Regions from separate parts of the Microbacterium sp. LMI1-1-1.1 genome, predicted to be linked through region 1. Evidence: predicted binding sites of a transcription regulator. Region 1 holds the regulator's gene; the other holds the start of a gene.
The links. Region 1 encodes HrcA, which represses chaperone genes, less so after heat shock. Its sites were predicted from a motif close to TTNGCACTCGNNNNNNNCGAGTGCNAA; they were not measured.

Region 1 (9,914 bases):
TGCACCGGGGTGATCCTCGACCCCCCCCTGCACAAACGGCGCCCCGAAGCCCGGCGCGTGAGGCTCAGCCGCCGCACGCACGCGCGAACGCCCGGCAAAAGGCGGAAGGCCCGCCCCGCGCGATGCGGGACGGGCCTTCCGGAGATCTGCGGCTCAGAGAGCGGCGACCGACTTCGCGATGGCCGACTTGCGGTTCGCGGCCTGGTTGGTGTGGATGACACCCTTGCTCACGGCCTTGTCGAGCTTCTTGGTCGCGGTGGCGAGGGCCTTCTCGGCGGCCTCCTTGTCACCGGCCAGGACGGCCTCACGGGTGCGGCGCACGTGGGTCTTGAGCTCGCTCTTGACGGCCTTGTTGCGCTCGCGCGCCTTCTCGTTGGTCTTGTTGCGCTTGATCTGCGACTTGATGTTCGCCACGTCGACGGTCTTTCGTTTGAGTGAGTGTTGGAAGTGCCGGGCGAGCGGTAGAGGGACGCCGCACCGGCGGTCGTGGAGGTCGGGAAAAACCCCACACGCAAGCCAAGAGTCGAGTCTAACAGGTCGAGGCCTCGACCGTGGTGAGCGCCACGTCCAGCAGCGCGTTGAAGACGCGCGGCCGCATGGCGGTCACGAGGTGGGTCGTCCGCGGCACGACGATCAGCTCGGCGTCGCGGGCCACACGGAGGAACAGGCGCTCGTTGACGCGCAGCTGGTCCCACTGGCCGTTGACGAACCACAGCGGCACGTCGATGCGCGCGAGCGCTGCGAGCAGGTCCAGCACGGACAGGCTCCGCAGCGCCGTGTCCTGCGCGTCGAACGCGTAACCGCCCGCGCCGAAGTCCTCGCGCGTCTCGGGCGGCAGCGTGCGATCGAGCACCCGGTTGGTCAGCGCGAGCCCCCGATCCGGCAGGCTGTCGAACCGCCGCGCGAAGAAGCGGTACGCGGCCAGCCCGACCCCGCGCGGGATCGACGTGCACGAGGCGGCGACGAAGGCGGCCACCGGCGGTCGGTCCTCCCGCCCCAGGTACTCGATGCAGAGCAGTCCGCCCATCGAGTGCCCGACGAGCAGGACGGGGCCGCGGGCCGCGGCATCCCGGACCGCCCGATCGATCGTGGCGAACGCCTCCTCGAGCGTGAAGGTCTCGTCGCGTCGCGTGCCGTGCCCGGGCAGGTCGACCGCCGTGGCGGCCGTGCCGCGCTGCGCGAGGTGCGCGACCTGCGCGCGCCACATGGTGGCCGACGTCCGGATGCCGTGCACGAACACGACCTGGACCCCACCCATGGCATCCACTGTAAGAGCCCGCCCGGCAGACGCCGAGATTGCACGATCGGGCCGAGAGCACACGCTCGTGCGCCCTCGGACCGTGGGTGCTCGCGCGGGACGTGCGATCTCGACCGGGGAGCCGGACGTGCGCGACGAAACAGGAGCCGGGATGCCGCCGGCCCCGACGCCCGCGGACGGCGACGTCGCCGCGCCACCGTAGAATCGACGGAACATGTCACCGCGCGCCCTGAAGCCCCTCGAGCCGTCTGCCACCCCGCCGGAGCAGATCCGCAACTTCTGCATCATCGCCCACATCGACCACGGCAAGTCGACGCTGGCCGATCGCATGCTGCAGATCACCGGCGTCGTCAGCGACCGCGACATGCGGGCGCAGTACCTCGACCGCATGGACATCGAGCGCGAGCGCGGCATCACCATCAAGTCGCAGGCCGTCCGGATGCCGTGGGCCACGAGCGACGGCACCTTCGCGCTGAACATGATCGACACCCCCGGGCACGTCGACTTCACGTACGAGGTCAGCCGCTCGCTCGCCGCGTGCGAGGGTGCGATCCTCCTCGTCGACGCCGCGCAGGGCATCGAGGCGCAGACGCTCGCCAACCTCTACCTCGCGCTCGAGAACGATCTGACGATCATCCCGGTCCTCAACAAGATCGACCTGCCCGCGGCCGACCCCGAGAAGTACGCGGCAGAGCTCGCCGGCCTCATCGGCGGCGACCCCGCGGACGTGCTGCGCGTCAGCGGCAAGACGGGAATGGGCGTCGAGGAGCTGCTGGACCTCATCGTCGAGAAGATCCCCGCCCCGGTCGGCCAGGCCGACGCCCCGGCGCGCGCGATGATCTTCGACTCCGTTTACGACGCCTACCGCGGTGTCGTCACCTACGTCCGCATGATCGACGGCTCGCTGCAACCGCGCGAGCGCATTCAGATGATGTCGACCGGCGCGACGCACGAGGCCCTCGAGATCGGCGTGTCCAGCCCCGAGCCGGTGCCCACCAAGGGGCTCGGCGTCGGCGAGGTCGGCTACCTCATCACCGGCGTGAAGGACGTCCGCCAGTCCAAGGTCGGCGACACCATCACGACGCACCGCAAGCCCGCCACCGAGGCCCTGGCCGGCTACACGGACCCGAAGCCCATGGTCTTCTCGGGTATCTACCCGATCGACGGCAGCGACTACGCGGAGCTCCGCGAGGCGCTCGACAAGCTCAAGCTGTCGGACGCGTCGCTGCAGTACGAGCCGGAGACCTCCGTCGCCCTCGGCTTCGGCTTCCGCTGCGGCTTCCTGGGCCTCCTCCACCTCGAGATCATCACCGAGCGCCTCTCCCGCGAGTTCGGCCTCGACCTCATCACCACCGCGCCGTCGGTGACGTACGAGGTCACCACCGACACCGGCGAGACCGTGTCGGTCACGAACCCCAGCGAGTACCCCGACGGGCGCGTCGCCTCGGTGTCGGAGCCGATCGTCAAGGTCGGCATCCTGCTTCCGAAGGACTACGTCGGAACCGTGATGGAGCTCTGCCAGACCCGTCGCGGCACCCTCCTCGGCATGGAGTACCTCAGCGAGGACCGCGTCGAGCTGCGCTATCACATGCCCCTCGGCGAGATCGTGTTCGACTTCTTCGACCACCTCAAGAGCCGCACCCAGGGCTACGCGAGCCTCGACTACGAGCCCGCCGGCTCGCAGACCGCGGACCTCGTCAAGGTCGACATCCTCCTGCAGGGCGAGAAGGTGGATGCCTTCAGCTCCATCGTCCACCGCGAGAAGGCGTACAGCTACGGCACGATGATGACCGAGCGGCTGCGCAAGCTCATCCCGCGCCAGCAGTTCGAGGTGCCGATCCAGGCCGCCATCGGCGCGCGGATCATCGCGCGCGAGAACATCCGTGCCATCCGCAAGGACGTCCTCGCCAAGTGCTACGGCGGTGACATCACCCGCAAGCGCAAGCTCCTCGAGAAGCAGAAGGAGGGCAAGAAGCGCATGAAGATGGTCGGCCGCGTCGAGGTGCCCCAGGAGGCGTTCATCGCCGCGCTCTCCGGCGACGTCGACGGCAAGAAGTAGCCCCGGCTCCGCCCCTCCACCCTCCCCCCAGCCCCGACACGTACCCTGGAACCATGCGCCGGCAGAGCTTCACCGACGACACCGTCGACTACGCGGCGGTCGGCGCCACTCAGGCGCACGACCTCATGCAGTACCCGCCCGAGAAGTCCCTCCCCGCCGAGGACGCCTGGCGGATCGGCAGCGGCGAGGAGCGCTTCACCGCCGCGAGCGAGCAGCTGCTGGCCTGGGGTCCGCTCCGCGGCGGCGACCTCCGCATCAGCGACGTGCGCCCGGCGGGCGGCCCCGGCTACACCGGCGTCGCGTTCGACGCCGAGGGCGCACCCGTCGCTCCCAGCCGCCTCGACGCCGACCAGCGCTTCGACGCGGACGGCACGCCGTTCGTGAGCGCCGGCGCGGGCGTCCGCCTGCACGGCCGGGTCGACGGCCACCGGGCCGACGCCGAGCTGAGGGTCATCTCGGTGATCGAGGAGCCCCGCCGCGTCGGGTACATCCTCGGCACGGTCGGGCACTCGCTCGTCAGCGGCGAGGAGCTGTTCGTCCTGGAGTGGCGCGACAACGACGAGGTCTGGTTCATCGTCCGCGCGTTCGACCGCCCCACGGCCCCCACCTACCGCCTGTTCAAGAGCCGGGTACGCCGACGCCGCCGCGCGCTGTTCACGCGCTACCTGCGGGCGATCTCGCCGCTGTACGCGTCCTGATGGGCGGACCCCTCCCGCTCGGCGACCCGGCCCCGGCCGACGGCCTGCTGCCGGCCGACGTCACGGCCGATCCCTCGACGGACTTCGGCGTCTACCTGCACGTGCCGTTCTGCCGCGTCCGCTGCGGCTACTGCGACTTCAACACCTACACCTCCGGAGAGCTCCGCGGCGCCCGTCAGAACGAGTTCGCCGACACGCTCGCGCACGAGGTTCGCCTCGCGGGACGGGTGATGGATGCCGCGGGCCCGAGACGCATGGCATCCACCGTCTTCTTCGGGGGCGGCACGCCCACGCTCCTGCCCCCGGGCGACCTCGCGCGCATGCTGGACGCGGTGCGGGCGGAGTTCGGGGTCGTCGAGGGGGCCGAGGTCACCGTGGAGGCGAACCCGGACACGCTGGACGACGCGGTGGCCGCCACGCTGGCCGCCGCCGGGGTGACGCGCGTGTCGATCGGGATGCAGTCCGCCCGTCCGCACGTCCTGGCGGTGCTCGACCGCACCCACGACCCCGCCAACGTCGCGACCGCGGTGGCCGCCGCGCGCGGCGCCGGGCTCGACGTGTCGCTCGACCTCATCTACGGCGCACCGGGGGAGTCGCTGGAGGACTGGCGCGCCTCGCTGGAGACGGCGGTGGCGCTGCAGCCCGACCACATCTCCGCGTACGCCCTCATCATCGAGGACGGCACCAAACTGGCCCGCCAGATCCGCTCGGGGCTCGTGCCGATGCCGGACGACGACCTCCAGGCCGACATGTACGAGCTGGCCGACGACCTCCTCGCCGCGGCCGGATACGACTGGTACGAGGTCTCGAACTGGTCGCGCGGGGTCGATCACCGCTCACGCCACAACCTCGCCTACTGGCGCGGGACGGACTGGTGGGGCTTCGGTCCCGGCGCGCACAGCCACGTCGGCGGTCTGCGCTGGTGGAACGTCAAGCACCCCGCCGCCTACGCCCAGCGGCTCGCGGCGGGGGAGTCACCGGCCGCCGCGCGCGAGCGGCCCGACGAGGAGGCCCGGCGCCTGGAGTCGGTGCTGCTGCGCAGCCGCATCCGCGAGGGTCTCGCCGTCTCGGAGGTGCAGGGGGAGGGCCGCCGCGCCGTCGCCGCCCTCATCGCGGACGGGCTCATCGAGGGCGGCGACGCCGTGCGGGGGCGGATCGTGCTCACCCGGCGCGGTCGCCTGCTGGCCGATGCCGTCGTCCGCGCGCTGACGGTCTGAGCCGGTCGCGCTCCCACGCCAGGCGCGCGGAATGGGACACGTCGCCGCGTCTGCGCGCGTCCGAGGCGCCGGGGCGGGGGCATCGATTAGAATTGGCACTCCCGTCAGCGGAGTGCCAGCAGGAAGGAGCGGAGCGTGGTATCTGAACGCGGCCTGCAGGTGCTCCGTGCGATCGTGCAGGACTACGTCGACACGCGCGAGCCGGTCGGCAGCAAGGCGATCGTCGAACGGCACGCGTTCGGCGTCTCGGCGGCCACCATCCGCAACGACATGGCCCTGCTCGAGGACGAGGAGCTCATCGCCGCCCCGCACACCTCGTCGGGACGCGTGCCGACGGACAAGGGCTACCGGGTGTTCGTCGACCACCTCGCCGAGCTCCGCCCGCTCTCGGGCGCGCAGCGCAGCGCCATCACCTCGTTCCTCGACGGCGCCGGCGACCTCGACGACCTGCTCGCGCGCACGGTCCGGGCGCTCACCCAGTTGACCGGCCAGGTCGCGATCGTGCAGTACCCGTCGTTCGCCCGGGCCAACGTCAGCCACGTCGAGCTCGTCGCCCTGGGCGGACCGCGGGTGCTCGTCATCATCGTCACCGACACCGGCCGGGTCTCGCAGCGCATCGCGCTCGTGGGGCACGAGCCCGACGAGAACGACGTCATCCAGCTGCGCTCCCGCATCGGCGCCCTGCTCGTCGGGCACAGTGTCGGAACGGCCGTGCAGCGGGTCGCCGCACACCTCGCCGAGCCGACCCGGGCGGGCATGCCGCTCGACCAGATCGTCGACGCCGTGCTCCGGGTCGTCGCCGAGGAGCTCGAGGGCTTCCGACAGGACCGGCTCGTCATGGCCGGTGCGGCCACCCTCGCCAAGCGCGAGCAGGACTTCCGCGGCAGCATCTACCCGCTGCTGGAGGCCATCGAGGAGCAGGTGACGCTGCTGCGCCTCATGAGCGAGATGGTCGCGGACGACCAGGGCCTCTCGGCCAGCATCGGCCGCGAGAACGAGCCCTTCGGCCTCGTCGAGGCCTCCGTCCTCGCGAGCCGCTACGACGGCGCCGCGGGCGGCGCCCGGGTGGGCCTGCTCGGCCCGACCCGGATGGACTACTCCTCCAACCTCGCGGCGGTCCGCGCCGTCGCGCACTATCTCACCCGGTTGCTCGAAGACGACGACAGCGCGCGCTGACGAGCATCCCGACCGACGACGACACCCGCACCCGCGGACAGGAAGGCGACTGTGGCTGACCATTACGAGGTCCTCGGCGTCGCGCGCGACGCCAGCCCCGACGACATCAAGCGCGCGTACCGCCGTCTGGCACGCGAGCTGCACCCCGACGTGAACCCCGGCGAGGACGCGTCCGAGCGCTTCAAGCTCGTCACCCATGCCTACGACGTGCTGAGCGACCCCGACCAGCGCCGCCGCTACGACATGGGCGGCGATCAAAGCCCGTTCGGCGGTGGGGGAGCGGCCGGGTTCGGCGGCTTCAGCGACATCTTCGAGACGTTCTTCGGCGGCGCCCAGGGCGGCGGCGGGCGCGGCGCGCGTCCCCGGTCCCGCCGGGAGCGCGGCCAGGACGCGCTCGTGCGCGTCACCCTCGACCTCGGCGACGTCGTGTTCGGCGTCCATCGCGACCTCGAGGTCGACACGGCCGTGCTGTGCGAGACCTGCCAGGGCTCGTGCACCCAGCCCGGCACCAGCGAGGTCACCTGCGACATCTGCCATGGCAGCGGCCACGTGCAGCGCACCGTGCGGAGCCTGCTCGGCAACGTCGTCACCAGCCAGCCCTGCACCGTGTGCCACGGTCACGGCACGACGATCCCCTACCCCTGCGGCACGTGCCAGGGGCAGGGCCGGGTCCGCGCCCGCCGCACGGTGTCGGTCGACATCCCCGCCGGTGTCGAGTCAGGCCTGCGCCTTCAGCTCCCGGGCTCCGGCGAGGTCGGCCCCGCCGGCGGCCCGAACGGCGACCTCTACATCGAGATCACCGTGGCCGCCCACGACGCCTTCAGCCGCGAGGGCGACGACCTCGTCGCCACGCTCGAGGTCTCGATGCCCGACGCGATCCTCGGCACGACCACGTCGATCGAGTCGCTGGACGGCTCCGTCGACCTAGAGGTGCGCGCCGGCGTGCAGTCCGGCGACGTCCTGACCATCAAGGGACGCGGCATCACCCCGCTGCGCGGCTCCCAGCGCGGCGACCTCAAGGTCGGCGTGCACGTGGTGACGCCCACGCGTCTCGATCACAAGGAGCGCGCCCTCATCGAGGAGTTCGCCAAGCGCACCAAGGCCCCGAAGCCGCGCCTGGCCGAGCACCAGCAGGGCATGTTCTCGAAGTTCCGCGACCGCTTCCGGCACTGAGCATGGCGCTGCACTTCGTCACCGACGACGCCGCCGCGGCGCGACCGGGCGACGACATCGCCCTCACGGGCGCGGAGGCGCACCACGCCGCCGCGGTCCGGCGCGTCCGCGTCGACGAGGCGGTGACCCTCGGCGACGGCCGCGGCGTGTGGCTCGAGGGAGTCGTCACGGCGGCCACGCCGAAGCAGGTCGACGTGCGTGTGACCGGCCGCACCGAGGTGCCGGCCTCAGCGCCGCGCATCGTGCTCGTGCAGGCGCTGGCCAAGGGCGACCGCGACGAGCTCGCCGTGCAGGCCGCGACCGAGCTGGGCGTGGACGCCATCGTGCCGTGGCAGGCCGCGCGCAGCGTGTCCCGGTGGGACGCCAAGGCCGAGAAGGGCCTCGCCCGCTGGCGGACGATCGTCCGCGAGGCGGCGAAGCAGGCCCACCGCGCCTGGATCCCCCCGGTTGAGGGCGTCGCCCGTACGGCCGACCTCGTCGCGCGGGCGGGCACGTCCCAGGTCCTGGTGCTCGAGCCGTTGGCATCCGATCGCCTGTCCGCCGTCGCCGCGGAGCCCTCCGACGGACGCGACGTCGTGCTCGTCGTCGGCCCCGAGGGCGGGATCGCCCCGGAGGAGCTCGCCGCGCTGGCCGATGCCGGCGCCCGTCTCGTCCGTCTCGGCGACACCGTGCTGCGGACCTCCACCGCGGGAGCGGCGGCGATCTCAGTGCTCTCCGCCGCGTCCGGCCGGTGGTGATGGTTCCCCTCGGAGGCGCCCGCGCCCGTCCCGCCCTGGGCGTCGGACCCCGTCGATAGACTGGATGCCATGACCGAGCCGTCGATCTTCACGAGAATCCTGCGCGGCGAGATCCCGGCCGAGATCGTCGCCGAGACCGAGAACGCCTTCGCCATCCGTGACATCGCCCCGCAGGCGCCCGTGCACCTGCTGGTCATCCCCAAGACCGAGCAGTACCGCAACGTCGTGGAGCTCGCCGCGGGCGACCCCGACCTGCTGACCGAGATCATCGGTCTGGCCAACTCCGTCGCCGCCGAACACGCGGACGGCGACTTCCGACTCGTCTTCAACACCGGCGCCGGTGCCGGTCAGACGGTCTTCCACGTGCACGCCCACGTCCTCGCGGGCGGCCTGAACGAAAAGAGCCTGGGTGGCTGACTCCTCCGAAGGACCCGTCGTCGAGCGCATCTACGCCGACGGCGTCGCGATGGTGCAACTCCTCGGACCGCAGGACCGACTCCTGCGCGTCGTCGAGAAGGAGCACCCCGGTGTCGACGTGCACGTGCGCGGCAACGAGATCACGCTCTCCGGAGAGGCGGACGCGGTCGCCGCGGCGAAGTCCCTCGTCGACGAGCTGATGACGATGACGCGCAACGGCCAGGGCCTGGACCCGTCCGACGTGTCGAGCTCCAGCCGCATCCTGCGCAACGACGGCGGACCGCGTCCCTCCGAGGTGCTCGGCGAGGCGATCCTGTCGTCGCGCGGCAAGGTCATCCGCCCCAAGACGCTCGGGCAGAAAGCGTACGTGGATGCCATCGAGGAGAGCACGATCGTGTTCGGCATCGGCCCGGCCGGTACCGGCAAGACCTACCTCGCCATGGCGAAGGCCGTGCAGGCGCTGCAGCGCAAAGAGGTCAGCCGCATCATCCTGACGCGTCCGGCGGTCGAGGCGGGGGAGCGGCTCGGCTTCCTGCCCGGCACCCTCACCGACAAGATCGACCCGTACCTGCGGCCGCTGTACGACGCGCTCAACGAGATGATGGACCCCGACATCGTCCCCAAGCTCATGGCGACGGGCACGATCGAGGTCGCCCCGCTGGCGTACATGCGCGGGCGCACGCTCAACGACTCGTTCGTCGTGCTCGACGAGGCGCAGAACACCACGCCCGAGCAGATGAAGATGTTCCTCACGCGCCTGGGCTTCGGCACGCGCATGGTCGTCACCGGCGACATCACGCAGATCGACCTCCCCCAGGGGGCCTCCGGCCTCCGCCTGGTCACCCGCGTGCTGGGCGACATCGACGACATCCACTTCTCGTACCTCACCAGCGACGACGTCGTGCGGCACACCCTCGTCGGGCGGATCGTGGACGCGTACAGCGAGTACGACGAGAAGAAGCTGGCCGCGCGGCGCGAGCGCGACGAGGCCAGCGAACTCGCCACCCGTGCGGAGCGACGCGGCCCCCGGGCCGCGGGTCCCCGCGATCACCTCCCGAGACGAAACCGTTCATGACGATCGACATCAACAACGAATCCGGCCACGAGATCGACGAGCAGGTCCTGCTCCGTCTCATGGAGCACAACCTCGCCGAGCTCCACGTGAGTCCCGACGCCGAC
Region 2 (9,914 bases), 580 kb from region 1:
ACGAGTCGTCGTTGAGCTGGGCGACCTCGTCGCCCAGGTAGAGCAGCGGGATGCCGCCGGTCGAGAGCGCGAGAGCGTGCGCGAGCACCACGCGGTCCTCGCCGCCCGCGTCCCCGGCCTCGATCCCGGCGAGCGAGGCGGTCGTGCCCGTGACCCGGGCGTCGCCGGTGCGCGGGTTCTCCTGGAACGGGACCCCGCGGGCGAACGTGCCGTCGTGGCGGCCCACGTAGAAGTCGTTGAGGAACCGGCGGTGCGGGTACCCCTCGATGCCGAGCTCGGCGGCATCCTCGTCCGCGAAGGTCCAGCCGATGTCGTCGTGACTGCGCACGTAGTTGACCCACGCGGTGCCCGCCGGCAGAGTGTGGCGCCGCTCGAGCGCCTGCTGCAGCAGCCGACCATCGCGGGTGGCGAGCGCCTCCCAGGTGAGGGCCATCTGCAGCGGGTTGTAGGAGATCTGGCACTCCTCGGGCGAGATGTAGGAGACGACCTCGTCCGGGTGCACGATCGCCTCCGACTTGAACAGCAGACCCGGCGCGGCCATCGCGAGGACGGCGTTGAACGCCTGCAGGAGCAGGTGCGCCTCGGGCAGCGACTCGCAGGTCGTCCCGAGCTGCTTCCAGATGAACGCGACGGCATCCATCCGCAACACCTCGACGCCTTGGTTCGCCAGGAACAGCATCTCCCCGGCCATCGCCTCGAAGACTGCCGGCTCGGCGTAGTTGAGGTCCCACTGGAAGTGGTAGAACGTCGCCCAGATCCACCGCCCGTCCGGCAGCTGCACGAACGAGCCGGGGTGATCGTCGGGGAAGATCTCGCGGGTGGTCCGCTCGTAGGCGTCGGGCATCGTCCGGTCCGGGAAGATGAGGTAGAAGTCCTCGTACCCCGGCACGCCCGCGACGGCCTTCTGCGCCCATTCGTGCTCGTTGCTCGTGTGGTTGAAGATGAAGTCGACCACGAGCGAGATCCCTGCGCGCCGGAACTCCGCGGCCAGGTCCGCCAGCTCCGCCATCGTGCCGAGCCGCGGGTTCACCCGCCGGTAGCTGGACACCGCGTACCCGCCGTCGCTGTTGCCCTCGGGGCTCTCGAACAGGGGCATCAGGTGCACGTAGCTCAGCCCCAGCTCGCGGAAGTAGGGGATCTGATCCCGGATGCCGCGGAGCCCACCGGCGTAACGGTCGACGTAGCAGACGCCTCCGAGCATCCGCTCGCTCTCGAACCAGGTCGGATCCGCCGCACGGGCGTCGTCGAGGGCGCGGAGCTCGGCCGGCCGCTCGGCCCACGACCGGCGGGCGAGGTCGACGACGGATGCCAGGCGCTCGACGCCGTCCGTCCGCTCGCCGTACAGCCGGCGGAAGAGGTCGTGGAGGCGCGGCAGCTGCGCCTCCGCCCGCGCGAGGAAGGAACGGTCCGCGCCGGCGGCGCGGGCCGCGCGCAGGATGCGGGAGACGTCGGCGGCGGAGTCGGCACGGAGCTGGGGCACACCCACACCCTGGCGCATCGACGCCCTCCGCGGCGACTTCAACGCGCGGAGACGTCCCGCGGCGACCCGTTCCTCGCAGAATCACGCGAAACGCGCAGGATCCGGGCGAGATCCTGCGAGCGCGGACGCTTTCTGCGAGAGACCGTCGCGACGGACGAGAGCCGCCTGGGCCGTAGCATTCTCGATGGCCCTCGCGCGTGCAGCGGCCGGGAAGGACAGCCGGTGGACGAGCGTCGGACGGTCGGCATCGCCGTGCTCGGCGCGGTCCTCATCGGCGCCCTCACCGCGCTGCAGGCCCGGATCAACGGCACGCTCGGCGCCGAGATCGGCGACGGCATCTACTCCGGGGTCATCTCGTTCGGCTCCGGGCTGCTCATCCTCATCGTCCTGTCCGCCCTCGTCCCCGAGGGGCGCCGCGGATTCGGCCGTCTGGTGGGCGGCATCCGGGACCGTCGCATCCCGCCGTGGATGCTCCTGGGCGGGCTCGTCGGCGCCTTCACCGTCGCCAGCCAGGGACTGACGGTCGCGACGATCGGAGTGGCCCTGTTCACCGTCGGCTTCGTCGCGGGCCAGACCGCCGGCGGTCTCGTGCTCGACCGGGTCGGCTACGGGCCGGCCGGCGTCGTGCCCGTCACCCCGGGGCGTCTCGTCGGCGCACTGCTGGCCATCGCCGGTGTCGTGGTCTGCCTCGCGGGGGACGACGTCCGCGGCGTGCCCGTCTGGATGCTCATCGTCCCCGCGATCGCCGGTGCGGGCGTCGCCTGGCAGCAGGGGACGAACGGGCGCCTGCGCGTCCGCGTCGAGAGCCCCCTGACCGCCACCCTGGTCAACTTCATCGGCGGGACGGCCGTCCTGCTTCTTGCGGCCGTCGTGCGCGCGGCCTTCACCGGCCTCCCCGACGCCCTCCCGCCCGAGCCGTGGCTCTACCTCGGCGGCGCCGTCGGGGTGACGTACATCTTCCTGTCCGCGATCGTGGTGCGCCGCACCGGCGTGCTCCTGCTCGGCCTCGGCTCCGTCGTGGGGCTGCTCGCCACCTCGGTCGTGCTCGACGCGCTGTGGCCCGCCCCCGCCGCGCCCTCCACGCTCGTGGCGATCATCGCCGCCGCCGTGGCGATCGCGGGGGTGGCGGTCGCGGCCGTGCCCTGGCGCCGCCGCGGCTGAACCGGGCGGTCGCCGGCGCGCCGGTCGCCCGGCGAAGCGCGTCAGCCCGCGTCGACGCTCTTCTTCGACCGGCGGCGGCCGGACGGCATCCGGGACAGGTGCTTCGCGGCATCCACCGTCTTCCGGCGGACGGGACGCGACCGCGGGGGCTTGCCGCCCACGTACAGCCAGCCGAGGAGCACCTCGGACTTCGACAGGCCGTGCGCCTTGGCGAGGGCCTTGCTGCGGGTGTTGTCGTCGGTGCGCCAGAACACGCCGAAGCCCGCCTCGTCGAGCGCGAGGCTGAGCATGTGCGCGACACCGGATGCCACGGCCTCCTGCTCCCAGGCGGGGATCTTCTTCGAGCCGAGGTCGGCCACGACCGCGATGATGAGCGGCGCGCGACGGGGCTTGGAGGAGTAGCCCTTCTTGCCGTCGGCCTTGTTCAGCGCGCGGGCCAGGACATCGCGGTCGGCGCCGCGGATCTCGATGAGACGCCAGGGACGGAGCGACTTGTGGTCGGCGACGCGACCGGCCGCGGCGACGAACGCCTCGAGCTCCGGTCCGGTGGGCGCCTCGTCGGTGACCTTCGACCAGGAGCGCCGGTCGCGCATCGCCTCGAGGGCGCTCATGCCTCGTTCGCGGGGGCGTCGGCGGGGGCGAAGTTCAGCGACAGCGAGTTCATGCAGTACCGGTCACCGGTCGGGGTGCCGAAGCCGTCGGGGAAGACGTGCCCCAGGTGCGAGCCGCAGTTGGCGCAGCGGACCTCGGTGCGCTGCATGCCGTGGCTGTTGTCCTCGATGAGCTCGACCGCCTCGGGGCGGACCGACTCGTAGAAGCTCGGCCACCCGCAGTGCGAGTCGAACTTCGTCCCGCTCTGGAACAGCTCCGCGCCGCAGGCGGCGCAGGTGTACAGGCCGGCGCGGCTCTCGTCGAGCAGCTCACCGGTCCACGCGCGCTCGGTTCCGGCCTGGCGGAGCACCGCGTACTGCTCGGGCGTGAGCTCGGCACGCCACTGGTCGTCGGACTTCTCGACGGCGTAAGACATGGGGACTTCCTTTCTCCGACGACCATTCTCTCGTCTCGCGTCGGGCGGAGGCGCACCGACGGCATAATCGCCGGATGGACATGGATGCCGCGACCGCGGTCGCCGCGCGGTTCGCGCGCTTCGCGCGCGACGAGGCCCCCGGCCGGTCGGTGCTGTACGGCGCGTGGGCGCAGGCGATCGCCGACGACCGCGGGCTCGCCGAGGCGCTGACCGCCGTGCCGGCGAACCGTCGTCAACCCCCGCTGGTCTTCGCGGTCATGCGGCTGCTCGGGGCTCCGGAGGACGACCTCGGCGCCTGGGCGGAGTGGGTGCGCCGTCACGCGGACGAGGTCGGGGCGGAGTGCGCGGGGCGCAGCGTGCAGACGAACGAGCCGCTGCGCTGCGCGGCGCTGCTGCCCGCCCTCGCGCTCATCCCCGGGCCGATCGCCCTGCTGGAGGTCGGGGCGAGCGCGGGCCTGTGCCTGTATCCCGACCGCTACTCGTACCGCTACACGGCCGCCGACGGGCGGGTGCGCCGACTCGACCCGCCCGGCGGGGAGAGCCCCGTCGTGCTGGAGGCCGTCCTCTCCGGCGAGCCGGCGCTGCGGCTGCCGGAGGTCGTCTGGCGGGCCGGCATCGACCTGAACCCGCTCGACCCGCGGGTGGCGGACACGCGGGCCTGGCTCACGGGTCTGGTGTGGCCGGGGGAGACGGGGCGACGCGAACGCGTCGAGGCGGCTCTGGACATCGCCGCGGCGGACCCGCCGCTCCTCGTCCGCGGCGACGGCGCGGCGGCTCTGCCGGAGCTGGCCGCGCTCGCACCGGCCGGTGCCACTCTCGTCGTGACGACGCCAGGGGTCCTCCCGCACGTCCCCGCTCCGCACCGGGCGGACGTCGTCGCAGCGGCGCGGGCGGCGGGCCGGTGGATCACGATCGACCCCGTCGGCCTGCACGACGGGCTCGCCCCCGTCGCCGACACGTGGCCGGGCGGGTTCGCTCTCGCCCTCGACGGGCAGGTGCTCGCGGCCGTCGACCCGCTTGGGGCGTCGGTGGCGTGGCATCCGGGATCCTCTCCCTCGCCGCAGTAGCGTCGGAGCGTGCCTCTGACAGACCGCGACCGCGCCTTCCTCGCCTTCGAGGCGGAGTGGCGTCGGCACGGCGGTGCCAAGGAGGAGGCGATCCGCGCGGAGTTCGGCCTCGCCCCGGCGCGCTACTACCAGCTGCTCGGTCGGCTGATCGACACGGCCGACGCCCTCGCGGCCGATCCCATGCTCGTCCGCCGGCTCCGGCGCGCCCGCGACGGTGCGGCCGCGTCGCGCGAGGCCCGTCTCGGTCGAACCGCGGCGCGATGACGACCGCACGCGCGGATCGGGGCGCGACGGGCGCCCGTAGGCACGACCGATAGCATCGTCCAATGGCCAGATCGACTTTCCCTCGGGATCGGTTCGACGACCTGTCGACGGACTCCGGACGCGTCGGCGCCCACCGCGCCGAGAACCCGGGGCTCCGCGGCTGGATGGTCTTCCTCTGGGCGGCGGTCCTGACCGTCGTGCTCATCGCCGTGGGGATCTTCGGCACGCTCGTCGCCTCCGGCCGCATCTCGCTGGGCGGGGACGACAGCATCGCGCAGCCCGCGCCGACCCCCACCGTGGCGGGGGTGGTCGACACGTCGTTCTCGGTCGTCGTGCTCAACGGCACCGGCCAGGACGGGCTCGCCACCCAGCTGCGCGACCAGATCGTCGCCGCCGGGTGGTCGGGCGACACCGTGGTGACGGGCGACTCCGACAGCACGGACTTCGCGACGACGACCGTCTACTACGTCCGTCCGGAGGACGAGGCGGCGGCGCTCGGCCTGGCGCAGGCCATCGGCGGTGCGGAGATCGCGCAGAACGACTTCCTGCAGCCCGCGGACGACCCCAACACCCCCGACGACGAGGCGCAGACGAGACAGCTCGTCGTCGTCATCGGGCTCGATCGCGTCCCCGCGGCGCCGGCCGCCTGAGCGGGAGCCCCGCACGTCCGTCGCGACCGGGGAGAGGGGCGTCGACCGTCGACCTCCAGCGGCCGGAAGGGCCCTGGCATCCCTCTCACCCCCTCGGGCGAGGCCCCGTGTTTCGGGGCGGTAAATCTCTCGCGGCACCCGCGTCAACAATGGCCTTCCGGCCCGGTTCGGGGCGCCTGTGCGTGCATACGATGACCTCGTCGTTCAGCAACAGGAGATTCGCATGACGCAGGGCACCGTCAAATGGTTCAACGCCGAGAAGGGTTTCGGATTCATCACCGTCGCAGACGGTCAGGATGTCTTCGTGCACTACTCGAACATCGAGATGTCGGGGTTCCGTGTCCTCGAGGAGGGCCAGTCGGTGGAGTTCACCATCGGCACCGGGCAGAAGGGCCCGCAGGCCGAGTCGGTGCGCCTGACCGCCTGACTCCCGACCCTCACCTCGACGCCGCGGCATCCGGAACAGGATGCCGCGGCGTCGTCGTCCGCCCGCGTGGCGCGGCTTGCACTCCCTAGGGGCGAGTGCCAGAATGAGTTAGCACTCGCTTTCGTCGAGTGCCAAAATCTGGTTCATCCGTCCGGGAGGGACGACACACTTATGGCAAAGATCATCGCTTTCGACGAAGAGGCCCGTCGCGGTCTCGAGCGCGGCCTCAACACGCTGGCCGACGCCGTCAAGGTGACCCTGGGCCCCCGCGGTCGCAACGTCGTGCTCGAGAAGAAGTGGGGCGCCCCCACGATCACGAACGACGGTGTCTCGATCGCCAAGGAGATCGAGCTCGACGACCCGTACGAGAAGATCGGCGCCGAGCTGGTCAAGGAGGTCGCCAAGAAGACCGACGACGTCGCCGGTGACGGAACCACCACCGCGACCGTCCTCGCTCAGGCGCTCGTGCGCGAGGGCCTGCGCAACGTCGCGGCCGGCGCCGACCCCATCTCGCTCAAGAAGGGCATCGAGAAGGCCGTCAAGGCCGTCACCGACGAGCTCCTCGCCTCCGCCAAGGAGGTCGAGTCCAAGGAGCAGATCGCCGCGACCGCGTCGATCTCCGCCGCCGACCCCGCGATCGGCGAGCTCATCGCCGAGGCCATCGACAAGGTGGGCAAGGAAGGCGTCGTCACCGTCGAGGAGTCGAACACCTTCGGCACCGAGCTCGAGCTCACCGAGGGCATGCGCTTCGACAAGGGGTACATCAACCCCTACTTCGTCACCGACCCCGAGCGTCAGGAGGCGGTCTTCGAGGACCCCTACATCCTGATCGCCAACCAGAAGATCTCGAACATCAAGGACCTTCTGCCGATCGTCGACAAGGTGATCCAGGAGGGCAAGGAGCTCCTCATCATCGCCGAGGACGTCGAGGGCGAGGCGCTCGCGACCCTGGTGCTGAACAAGATCCGCGGCATCTTCAAGTCGGTCGCCGTCAAGGCTCCCGGCTTCGGCGACCGTCGCAAGGCGCAGCTGCAGGACATCGCGATCCTCACCGGCGGCCAGGTCATCACCGAAGAGGTGGGCCTCAAGCTCGAGAACGCGACCGTCGACCTGCTCGGCCGTGCGCGCAAGGTCATCATCACCAAGGACGAGACCACGATCGTCGAGGGTGCCGGTGAGTCGGAGCTGATCGAGGGTCGCGTGACCCAGATCCGTCGCGAGATCGAGAACACCGACAGCGACTACGACCGCGAGAAGCTCCAGGAGCGCCTCGCCAAGCTCGCCGGTGGCGTCGCCGTCATCAAGGCCGGAGCCGCGACCGAGGTCGAGCTCAAGGAGCGCAAGCACCGCATCGAGGACGCCGTGCGCAACGCCAAGGCTGCTGTGGAAGAGGGTGTCGTCGCCGGTGGTGGCGTCGCGCTCATCCAGGCCGGCAAGACCGCTCTCGCCAACCTCGAGCTCTCGGGTGACGAGGCCACCGGCGCGAACATCGTCAAGGTCGCCATCGAGGCCCCGCTCAAGCAGATCGCGCTCAACGCCGGTCTCGAGCCCGGTGTCGTCGCGAACAAGGTCTCGGAGCTGCCCGTGGGCCACGGCCTCAACGCCGCGACCGGCGAGTACGGTGACCTGTTCGCACAGGGCATCATCGACCCCGCCAAGGTGACCCGCTCGGCTCTGCAGAACGCCGCGTCGATCGCCGGTCTGTTCCTCACGACCGAGGCCGTCGTCGCCGACAAGCCGGAGAAGAACCCCGCCCCCGCCGGTGACCCGACGGGTGGCATGGACTTCTGATCCACGCCTGAGGTTCTGAACGCCCCCTCCTCCGGGAGGGGGCGTTCTGCCGTTTCGGGACGGTGTCGCCGGGCCGGGTCAGCGCGCCCGCCGCAGGGCCGTGAGGTGTCGCAGATGTACGCCCCGCGGGGCGTTCCGCGTGCATCTGCGCCATGTCAGCGCCCGTGCGGGCAGCGCGACACGGCGGGAGCGACGCGGCGGGGGAGAGCGCGGGGTCAGGCCTGCGGGGGCGGGGCGTCCTCGGGCAGGCGCTCCAGCGGCTGCGTCTCGATCGACGCGTGCTCGGCGGCCTCGCGGCGGTGCGCGAGCGGCAGCGAGACGCGGAACGTCGCCCCTCCGCCCGGGGTGTCGACGACCTCGACCGTGCCGTGCAGCAGGTCGACGATGGATGCCACGATCGACAGGCCCAGCCCGGACCCGCCGGTCTCGCGGGTGCGGGACGTGTCCGCCCGCCAGAACCGCTGGAAGATCTGCTCGCGGATCTGCTCCGGCACGCCCTCGCCGTGGTCGATGATCTCGATCCATCCCATGTCGGCGGCGGCATCCACTCCCACCCTCAGGCCGATGGGGGAGTCGTCGGGCGTGAAGCGCCGCGCGTTGCCGAGGAGGTTCGTGACGACCTGTCGCACGCGGTTCTCGTCGCCGAGGACGATGGGGGCCGGGCGGGGCGCGCCCAGGATCCCCGGAGAGGTCCCGCTCCCCGACGCGGGCGCGTCGACCGGGCCGGTCTCGCCGTTCTCCTTGGGGCGACGGCGGAACCGGGACAGCCGGGCGATCGCCATCGCCGAGGTCGCCGGCGCGGGCCGCCGGCGGGGCGCGGGACCCTCCTCCGCCGGGGTGTCGCGGGAATCGGATGCCGGGAGCGCCGAGCCGTCGAGCGACATGACCGGCAGCACGACGGCGTCGCGCGTCGTCGTGTCGTCCACCGTCACCTCGCGCTGCGGGGCGGCGGCGCGGACGTCGAGCGCGGCGTCGCGCGCGATCGGTCGCAGGTCCAATGGGATGATCGTGACGTCGCGGCGCTCGTCCAGGCGCGCGAGCGCGAGGAGGTCCTCGACGAGCGCGCCCATCCGGATCGCCTCCTTCTCGATGCGCTCCATCGACTGCGACACGTCCTGCTCGGAGCGGATCGCGCCCATGCGGTACAGCTCCGCGTACCCGCGCATCGTCACGAGCGGCGTCCGCAGCTCGTGGCTGGCGTCGCCGATGAAGCGCCGCATCTGCCGGACGGTCGCGTCGCGCTGCCCGAGGGCGCCGTCGATGCGCGTGAGCATGGCGTTGATGGCGGTCTTGAGGCGTCCCACCTCGGTGCCGGGCACGATGTCGGTGAGGCGCTGGCTGAAGTCGCCCGCGGCGATGTCCATGGCCGTCGTCTCCACCTGGCCCAGGCTGCGGAATGTCAACGTCACCAGCCAGCGCGTCAGGAGGGCACTGGCGATGAGGATCAGCAGCGCGACGAAGCCGTAGATGCCGACGTACGCCGCGACGATGCGATCGGTGGGGGCCAGCGGCTGGATCACCATCTGCGTGTAGACGGTCCCGTTGATCGTCAGCAGGTCGACGCGGGCGAGGAAGTGCTCACCCGTGTCCGGGTTCTCCAGATCGATCCGCTTGCCGAGGTCGAGGTACATCTGCTCGAGCGGGTACGTCTCGGGCAGCTGCGGCAGACCCTTGGCGTTGGTGCCGTTGTAGAACGCCTTGCGCTCCCCGTCCGGCGGCCCGTAGACCGCGACCATCGAGCCGATCTGCGCGACGTTGTCGACCTGCGTGAAGGCGACCTCGCCGTCCACCTCCGACCAGGTGAAGACGCTGCTCGCGACGCTGCTGGCCGCCTGCTGGCCGAGCTGCTCGTCCAGGCTGTTCACGAGCGTCGTGCGCAGGAACACCATCGTGCCGATCCCCGCCGCGAACAGCCCGACCGCCAGGAGCGTGACGGTGACGCCGGTGACCTTGGCCCGGAGGCTCAGCGCACGCCACCAGCGTGTCAGGGCGTCGTCGGAATGCGACAGGGGAGCCTCCCGGCTCAGGCGCTCTTACCGGACTTGAG

Region 2: groL (chaperonin GroEL) is a predicted target of HrcA. The motif match lies at 6,185-6,211, and genes of this name have one in related genera.

What each region holds. Positions count from the first base shown of each region.
Region 1 is NZ_JBFPNN010000001.1:722,205-732,118, forward strand. Features, by position in the region: gene rpsT (30S ribosomal protein S20) at 154-414, opposite strand; gene MRBLMI1_RS03390 (alpha/beta fold hydrolase) at 530-1,258, opposite strand; gene lepA (translation elongation factor 4) at 1,473-3,317, shown strand; gene MRBLMI1_RS03400 (DUF1990 family protein) at 3,371-4,015, shown strand; gene hemW (radical SAM family heme chaperone HemW) at 4,015-5,232, shown strand; gene hrcA (heat-inducible transcriptional repressor HrcA) at 5,368-6,408, shown strand; gene dnaJ (molecular chaperone DnaJ) at 6,460-7,581, shown strand; gene MRBLMI1_RS03420 (16S rRNA (uracil(1498)-N(3))-methyltransferase) at 7,584-8,318, shown strand; gene MRBLMI1_RS03425 (HIT domain-containing protein) at 8,388-8,735, shown strand; gene MRBLMI1_RS03430 (PhoH family protein) at 8,785-9,810, shown strand; gene ybeY (rRNA maturation RNase YbeY) at 9,807-9,914, shown strand, end outside.
Region 2 is NZ_JBFPNN010000001.1:142,881-152,794, forward strand. Features, by position in the region: gene MRBLMI1_RS00675 (alpha-amylase family protein) at 1-1,498, opposite strand, end outside; gene MRBLMI1_RS00680 (DMT family transporter) at 1,703-2,641, shown strand; gene MRBLMI1_RS00685 (nitroreductase family protein) at 2,683-3,252, opposite strand; gene msrB (peptide-methionine (R)-S-oxide reductase MsrB) at 3,249-3,668, opposite strand; gene MRBLMI1_RS00695 (DUF2332 family protein) at 3,743-4,735, shown strand; gene MRBLMI1_RS00700 (DUF3263 domain-containing protein) at 4,745-4,999, shown strand; gene MRBLMI1_RS00705 (LytR C-terminal domain-containing protein) at 5,062-5,649, shown strand; gene MRBLMI1_RS00710 (cold-shock protein) at 5,873-6,076, shown strand; gene groL (chaperonin GroEL) at 6,248-7,867, shown strand; gene MRBLMI1_RS00720 (sensor histidine kinase) at 8,083-9,756, opposite strand; gene MRBLMI1_RS00725 (response regulator transcription factor) at 9,891-9,914, opposite strand, start outside.